2 regions of the Saccharopolyspora antibiotica genome follow, and region 1 is predicted to be linked to the other one. Evidence: riboswitches for the same ligand, from Rfam matches in the RefSeq annotation. Region 1 holds a riboswitch; the other holds the start of a gene.
The links. A riboswitch is a leader RNA that binds a small molecule or an ion and turns the genes downstream of it on or off. The one in region 1 is predicted to bind S-adenosylmethionine.
Positions count from the first base shown of each region.

Region 1 (4,023 bases):
GCGGCAGGACCCGGCGGTGACCGTGGGCCTGCGGCTCGCCGCGCCCGGCAAGGTCTTCGACGGCGCGCTGGCGCTGGTGTGGACGACGACTCCGTGGACGCTGCCGTCGAACCTCGCGGCCGCCGTGCACCCCGAGGTGGACTACGCGCTGGTCGAACCCGGCCAGGGCGGCGAGCGCTACGTCCTCGCCGAGGCCCGGCTGGGCGCGTACGCGCGGGAGCTCGGTGAGGACGTCGCCGACCGCGTCGTCGCCCGGTTCACCGGTGCCGAGCTCGTCGGCACGAGCTACCGGCCGCCGTTCGACTTTTTCGCGGGGCGCACGAACGCCCACCAGGTGCTGCCCGCCGACTACGTCACCACCGACGACGGCACCGGGGTCGTGCACATCGCTCCGGCCTTCGGCGAGGAGGACAAGCTCGTCACCGACGCGCACGGCATCGAGCCGGTCGTCCCGGTGGACGCGCGCGGCCGGTTCACCGCCGAGGTCGCTCCGTACGAGGGGCTGCAGGTCTTCGAGGCGAACAAGCCGATCATCCGGGACCTCAAGGAAGCCGGGCTGCTGCTGCGGCACGAGACCTACGACCACCCGTACCCGCACTGCTGGCGCTGCGACAACGCGCTGATCCAGCGCGCCCTGTCGTCCTGGTTCGTGGCCGTCACCCAGTTCCGGGACCGCATGGTCGAGCTGAACCAGCAGATCAACTGGGTGCCCGGGCACATCCGGGACGGCCAGTTCGGCAAGTGGCTGTCGAACGCCCGCGACTGGAACATCTCCCGGAACCGGTACTGGGGCTCGCCGATCCCGGTGTGGACCTCCGACGATCCCGCCCACCCGCGCACCGACGTGTACGGCTCGCTGGAGGAGCTGGAGCGCGACTTCGGGGTGCGGCCCACCGACCTGCACCGCCCGAACATCGACGAGCTGACCCGCCCCAACCCGGACGACCCGACCGGCCGGTCCACGATGCGGCGGGTGCCGGAGGTGCTGGACTGCTGGTTCGAGTCCGGGGCGATGCCGTTCGCCCAGGTCCACTACCCGTTCGAGAACGCCGACTGGTTCGAGCACCACTACCCGGGCGACTTCATCGTCGAGTACAACGGCCAGTCCCGCGGCTGGTTCTACCTGCTGCACGTGCTGGCGACCGCGCTGTTCGACCGGCCGGCGTTCTCCAACGTCGTCGCGCACGGCATCGTGCTCGGCGACGACGGCATGAAGATGTCGAAGTCGAAGAACAACTACCCGGACGTCAACGAGGTCTTCGACCGCGACGGCTCGGACGCGATGCGCTGGTTCCTGATGGCCAGCCCGATCCTGCGCGGCGGGGACCTCGTGGTCACCGAGCGCGGCATCCGGGACGCGGTTCGCCAGGCCGTCCTGCCGCTGTGGAACTCCTGGTACTTCCTGGCGCTGTACGCCAACGCCGAGGGCGTCGAAGGCCGGTTCCGGGTGGACAGCCAGCACGTGCTGGACCGCTACGTGCTGGCCAAGACCCACGAACTCGTCGGCGACGTGCAGGCAGCGATGGACGTCTTCGACCCCGCCGGGGCCTGCGCCAGCGTCCGGGACTTCCTGGAGGTGCTGACCAACTGGTACGTGCGCCGCTCCCGGGACCGGTTCTGGGCCGGGGACGCCGACGCCATCGACACCCTGCACACCGTGCTGGAGGTGACCAGCCGGGTGGTGGCGCCGTTGCTGCCGCTGACCGCCGAGGCGGTGTGGCGCGGGCTCACCGGCGGCCGCTCGGTGCACCTGACCGACTGGCCGCTGGTCGACGAGCTGCCCGCCGACGCGGCGCTGGTCTCGGCGATGGACCGGGTGCGCCAGGTGTGCTCCTCGGCGCTGGCGCTGCGCAAGGCCAACACGCTGCGGGTGCGGCTGCCGCTGGCGAAGCTCGTCGTGGCCGTGCCGGAGTCGGAAGCGCTGCGGTCGTTCGCGGACCTGGTGCGCGAGGAGGTCAACGTCAAGGAGGTCGAGCTGACCTCCGACGTGGCCGCCCACGGCCGGTTCGAGATCGCCGTGAACGCCCGCGCTGCCGGACCCCGGCTCGGCAAGGACGTGCAGCGGGTGATCAAGGCCGTGAAGTCCGGCGACTGGACCCGGACCCCGGCCGGTGCCGTCGTCGCCGGTGGCATCGAGTTGCAGGAGGGCGAGTTCACCGAGCGCCTGGTCTCCACCGACACCGGGGCGGCCGCGGCGCTGCCCGGCGGCACCGGGCTCGTGGTGCTGGACTGCGAGGTCACCCCGGAGCTGGCCGCCGAGGGCGTCGCCCGGGACGTGGTGCGGGTCGTGCAGCAGGCCCGCCGGGACGCCGGTTTCGAGGTCTCGGACCGGATCCGGGTGGAGCTCTCCGCCCCGGCGGAGGTGCTGGCCGCCGTCGACGCGCACCGCGCGTTCATCGCCGGTGAGACCCTCGCCGACGCCGTGGCGGCGGGCGAGGCCGAAGGCGGTTCCGAGGGCAGCGTCGGGGACGGCGTGGCCGTGTCGGTCGCCGTCACCCGCGTCTGATCGTCGCGTCCGGGCGGGCTCCTCGCGGGCCCGCCCGGACGGGCGTGGCGCGCCTCCCACTTCGCGGACGGGGTGTTGCGCGCGGCGGAGTCGATCCCTAGTGTTCTCCGGCGAAGGTCATGAGTGCCAGCGGGAAACCCCGGTTTGCTGGCCGGCAACCCTCCTACCGCGGTGGGGTGCCCCGGGTGAGGACCTGGCCGATCGCGCAGGGCGATCGGCAAGCGCGGGCCCCGAACGCTCCGGGCCCGGGAGGCCTGAGGAGGCATCGTGTCGTCAGCCGTCCGCTCCGCCACCGGTGAGCGCACCCCCACCCCCGCCTGGTCCCTCGTGGACTCCGTCCCGGTGGTGCCCGCGGTGGTCGGCTCCCAGCTGCGGGTTCCGCTGGTCACCGGCCGGTCCGTCGAGTACGCGAACCTCGACCACGGAGCCAGCGCGCCCTGCCTGAACGCGGTGCGCGACGCCGTGAACGAGCTGCTGCCCTGGTACGCCAGCGTGCACCGGGGCGCCGGTTTCGCCTCGCAGGTCTGCACCCGCGTCTACGAAGGGGCGCGGGACGTCCTGCGCCGGTTCGTCGGCGCTCGCCGCACCGACTCGGTGATCTTCACGCGGAACACCACCGACGCGCTGAACCTGCTGGCCGCCGCGCTGCCCGCGGAGACCTCGGTGGTCGTCTTCGACACCGAGCACCACGCCGCGCTGCTGCCCTGGGGCGGGACCCGGGTGCGCCACCTCGGCATCCCGGCCAGCCCGGAGGAGGCCGTGCGGCTGCTGGACGACGCGCTCGCCGCCTGTCCCGAGGGGCCGAAGCTCGCGGTGCTCACCGGTGCCTCCAACGTCACCGGTGAGGTGTGGCCGGTCGCCGAGCTCGCCCGCGTCGCCCGCTCGCACGGGGCGCGCACGGTCCTCGACGCCGCGCAGCTCGCCCCGCACCGCCCGGTGCGGATCGCCGACCTCGGCGTGGACCACGCGGTGCTGTCCGGGCACAAGCTCTACGCGCCCTTCGGTGCGGGCGCCCTCATCGGCCGCGACGACTGGCTGGAGCAGGCCCCGCCGTACCTGGCGGGCGGCGGGGCGACCCGCTCGGTCCCCGACACCGGGGAGATCGACTGGACCAGCGGGCCGGAGCGGCACGAGGGCGGTTCCCCGAACACCGTCGGCGTGCACGCGCTCGCCACCGCCTGCGAAGCGCTGGCCGAGCACGCCGAGGCGATCGCCGGGCACGAGGACCAGCTGCTGCGCAGGCTGCGGAGCGGGCTCGCCGAGGTGCCCGGGCTGCGGGAGCTCAGCCTGTTCGGCCCCGAGCACGACCGGGTCGGCGTGGTGAGCTTCACCATCGACGGGCAGGACCCGGGGCTGCTGGCCGCCGCGCTGTCCGCCGAGCACGGCATCGGCGTGCGGGACGGGTTGTTCTGCGCGCACCGCGCGGTGCGCCACCTGCTCACCGGTTCGGGCCAGCAGCGGGCCGTGCGGATCAGCCTCGGGCTCGGCACGACCGTCGAGCACGTGGATCGCCTCGT
Region 1 is NZ_JBJZOI010000018.1:139,012-143,034, forward strand. It holds gene ileS (isoleucine--tRNA ligase) at 1-2,506, shown strand, start outside; SAM riboswitch class IV at 2,622-2,736, shown strand; gene ACL03H_RS16690 (aminotransferase class V-fold PLP-dependent enzyme) at 2,774-4,023, shown strand, end outside.

Region 2 (4,023 bases), on a different contig from region 1:
GGCGGGGACATCGCGATCGTGCCCGCGGAGCGGGGCAGCGAGGCCGTGGCGCGCGGAGATCCCGTGCGTCCGGACGACTGAGCCGCTGGCTCACGCACCGGGGGCCGCGACGCGGCGCGGCCCCCGGTGGGCGATCACAGGCCGAGGGCCGCGTTCACGGCCTCGGTGCTGGGGGAGACGGTGGCCTTCGGGCCCACCTGGTCCTGCACCGCGTCCAGGGTCTTGAGCCCGTCACCGGTGATCAGCAGCACCGTCTCCTGGTCCGGGTCGATCTTGCCGGCCTCGATGAGCTTCTTCGCCGTCGCGACGGTCACCCCGCCCGCGGTCTCGGCGAAGATGCCCTCGGTGCGGGCCAGCAGCCGGATGCCCTGGACGACCTCCTCGTCGGAGACGTCTTCGATGGCACCCCCGGTCCGGCGCACCGCGTCGAGCACGTACGGGCCGTCGGCGGGCGCGCCGATGGCCAGCGAGCGGGCGATGGTGTCCGGGCGAACCGGCTGCACCACGTCGTGCTCGCTCTTGAACGCGCTGGCGACGGGGGAGCAGCCGGTGGCCTGCGCACCGAAGATCCGGTACGGGCTCTGCTCGACCAGACCGGTCTGCCCGAGCTCGCGGAAGCCCTTGTCCACCTTGGTCAGCTGCGAGCCGGAGGCGATGGGGACGACGATCTGCTCGGGGAGCCGCCAGCCGAGCTGCTCGGCGACCTCGAAGCCGAGGGTCTTGGAACCCTCCGAGTAGTAGGGGCGCACGTTGACGTTGACGAACGCCCAGTCCTCGTGCTCGGCGGCGAGCTCGGTGGCCAGCCGGTTCACGTCGTCGTAGTTGCCGTCGACGGCGAGCAGCGAGCCGTCGTAGACCGCGCTCATCAGGATCTTCGCCCGCTCCAGGTTGGACGGGACGAGCACCACCGAGTCCCAGCCGGCGCGCGCGGCGGCGGCGGCCACCGCGTTCGCGAGGTTGCCGGTGGAGGGGCAGGCCAGCACCTTGAAGCCGAACTCGCGGGCGGCCGCCAGGGCCACCGCGACCACGCGGTCCTTGAAGGAGTGCGTGGGGTTGCCGGTGTCGTCCTTGATCCAGATCCGCTTGACGCCGAGCGCCTTCGCGAGGTTGTCGGCGCGCACCAGCCGGGTACAGCCGGGCTCGGTGTTCGGGTGCTCCTCGACGTTCGTCGGCACGGGCAGCAACCGCTTGTACCGCCAGATCGAGCGCGGCCCCGCCTCGATGTCCTCGCGGCGGATGCGCCCGAAGTCGTAGGCGACCTCCAGCGGCGAGAAGTCCTCCAGCGAGACGAACTCGGGAGCGAGGGGCTGGCGGTGGCCCTCCTCCTTCGACACCAGCTCGACGGCGGGGCCGAGGTCGTAGGTCTTGCCGGTGGGGTTCGGGGCGTGGGCGGCAGCGGTCATCGCGAGGTCCTTTCCTCATCTGTCCCGCGGGCGGGTCGGAGTTGGCACCAATTTCTTCGACTGCCTCGCGGATGCCGCGAAAGGTCGAGATGGTTGCCGGGGCTTCATCGGGCCGTTCCCTCTGCCCCTCTGGATGAGCGTGTTCGGTTGTGGCTGCAACGCTACGGGAGGGCCTCGACTCCTGGCCAGCGCGGTCCCGGCGCCCGGGAACGGAAGGTGGTGTCAGCGGGTCGTGGGACGATGCCCCCATGAGTTCGCCGTCGGTGGTCCTCGATCCGCTGCACCTGATCCTCGGGGACGAGGAACTGCTGGTGGAGCGCGCCTTGTGGGAGGCGGTGGGTGCCGCCCGCGCGGCCGACCCCGAAACCGAGCTGCGCCGCATCAAGGTGAGTGAACTCACCCCGCCGGAACTCGACGAACTGCTCAGCCCCTCGCTCTTCGCGGAGGGTCGAGTGGTGGCCCTGGACGCCGCGCAGGACGCGGGCAAGGAGATCGCCGAAGCGATCCTCGCGCACGCGAAGCGGCCTTCGGAGGGCGTGGTGCTCGTGATCGTGCACACCGGTGGCGGACGCAGCAAGAACGCCAAGGAGCTGCCGGGCGCGCTGCGCAAGCTCAACGCCCGCGTGACCGAGTGCAACAAGATCACCAAGGGGCCCCAGCGGGAGGCCTTCGTCAAGGACGAGGTGCGGCGCGCGGGCGGGCGCATCGACCCCGCCGGGGTGAACGCTCTGATCGAGTCGGTCGGGTTCGACCTGCGCGAGCTGTCGTCGGCGGCGTCGCAGCTGGTCGCCGATGCCGGCGGCCGGATCGACGAGGCCGAGGTGCGGCGCTACCACCGCGGCAGGGCCGAGGTCACCGGGTTCGCCGTCGCCGAGAAGGCGGTCACCGGCGACCGAGCGGGGGCGTTGGAGGCGCTGCGCTGGGCGTTGCAGCTCGGCGTGGCCCACGTGCTCATCGCTGACGCGCTGGCGGACTCGGTGCGCACCATCGGCCGGGTCGCGGCCCACGGCCGGGGCGACCCGTTCCGGCTCGCGGGGGACCTCGGGATGCCCGCGTGGAAGGTGAAGAAGGCCCAGGCGCAGGCCCGGGGCTGGAGCAGCGGCACGGTCGCGGAAGCGCTGCGCGTGGTTGCCGTGCTCAACGCCGAGGTCAAGGGCATGGCCGCCGACGCCGATCACGCGCTGGAACGCACCGTGCTGCGTCTGACCGAGCTGCACGGGTCGCGGAACTGACCCGGCGACCGGCCCCGGGCGCACGAGAACGGGGCCCGCTCCCCGGAGGGAACGGACCCCGTTGTGGCTCGCGTCGGCCGGGTGAACCCGGCCTGGTGCGGCTCAGAGCTCGTTGGCGACCTTGGCCAGCGCCGACTTCTTGTTGGCGGCCTGGTTGGCGTGGATGACGCCCTTGCCGGCGGCCTTGTCCAGCGTGCGCGCGGCGGCGCGCTGCAGCTCCATGGCCTTGTCCTTGTCGCCGGCGGCAGCGGCCTCGCGGAACTTGCGGATGGCGGTCTTGATCGAGGACTTGACCGACTTGTTGCGCAGGCGGTTGCGCTCGTTGGTCTTGATCCGCTTCATCTGGGACTTGATGTTGGCCACTGCTGGCGCCTCTTCCTTCGATCGGATGGTCGTGCCGCGCTCAATCGGCGCTGCCCCACCGGATCCGGTGGCACGCAGCTTTCCTCCCTGGCGGAACGCCGCACGGCACGGTCGACGATCCTAGCAACGCGGCGCCCGGCCTCCCGCGTCGGTCCTGCCTGCGAGGCGGCTCACACGCGGGCTCCCGCCGCTGCTCCGCGGCTTAGGCTTGCGCTTCGTGTTCACCGCATTGGGTTGGCCCGGGTTCGCCGAGCTGTCGCTGGCCGGGGTGTTGTTCCTGTGCTGCGCGGCCTTCCTCGCGGGCGCGGTGGACGCGATCGTCGGCGGTGGCGGACTGATCCAGCTGCCCGCCATGCTGCTGCTGGTCCCCGGTGGCGACCTGATCTACTCGCTGGGCACGAACAAGCTGGCCGCGGTCGCGGGCACCGCTGCCGCGGCGCGGACCTACGCCAAGCGCACGCCCGTGCCGTGGCGCAGCGCGCTGCCGATGGCGGCGGTGGCGTTCCTCGGGGCGCTGGGCGGTGCGATGTTCGCCGCGTCGTTGCCCGAGAGCGTGCTCACCTACGTGGTGCTGCTGGCCCTGGTCGCCGTCGGGATCTACACCTGGCGCAGGCCCGACCTCGGTTCGGTGGCGGCCCCGCGCTTCGGCCCGGTCCAGCAGACCTGGGTGATGGTCGCGGGCGGGGCCGTGATCGGTTTCTACGACGGCATCGCGGGCCCGGGGACCGGATCCTTCCTGGTGTTCCTGCTCGTCGGGCTGGTGGGCTTCGCCTTCGTCGGGGCCTCCGCCACGGCGAAGGTCGTCAACGTGGCCACGAACCTCGGCGCGCTGCTGTTCTTCATCGCCGCCGGCAAGATCCTCTGGGGATTGGCGCTGGTCATGGCCGTCAGCAACGCGAGCGGCAGCGTGCTGGGCGCGGTGCTGGCCTCCAGTCGCGGGTCGGTGTTCGTGCGGAAGGTCTTCCTCACCGTCGTGGTGGCCCTGGTGGCGAGCCTCGGGTGGAAGCTCGCCACCGGGCTCTGAC
Region 2 is NZ_JBJZOI010000009.1:21,020-25,042, forward strand. It holds gene ACL03H_RS09065 (ComEC/Rec2 family competence protein) at 1-81, shown strand, start outside; gene thrC (threonine synthase) at 135-1,403, opposite strand; SAM riboswitch class I at 1,416-1,543, opposite strand; gene holA (DNA polymerase III subunit delta) at 1,652-2,635, shown strand; gene rpsT (30S ribosomal protein S20) at 2,738-2,998, opposite strand; gene ACL03H_RS09085 (TSUP family transporter) at 3,216-4,022, shown strand.
Region 2: it holds a riboswitch for S-adenosylmethionine, as region 1 does, so the genes downstream of both, thrC (threonine synthase) here and ACL03H_RS16690 (aminotransferase class V-fold PLP-dependent enzyme) in region 1, are expected to answer to the same signal.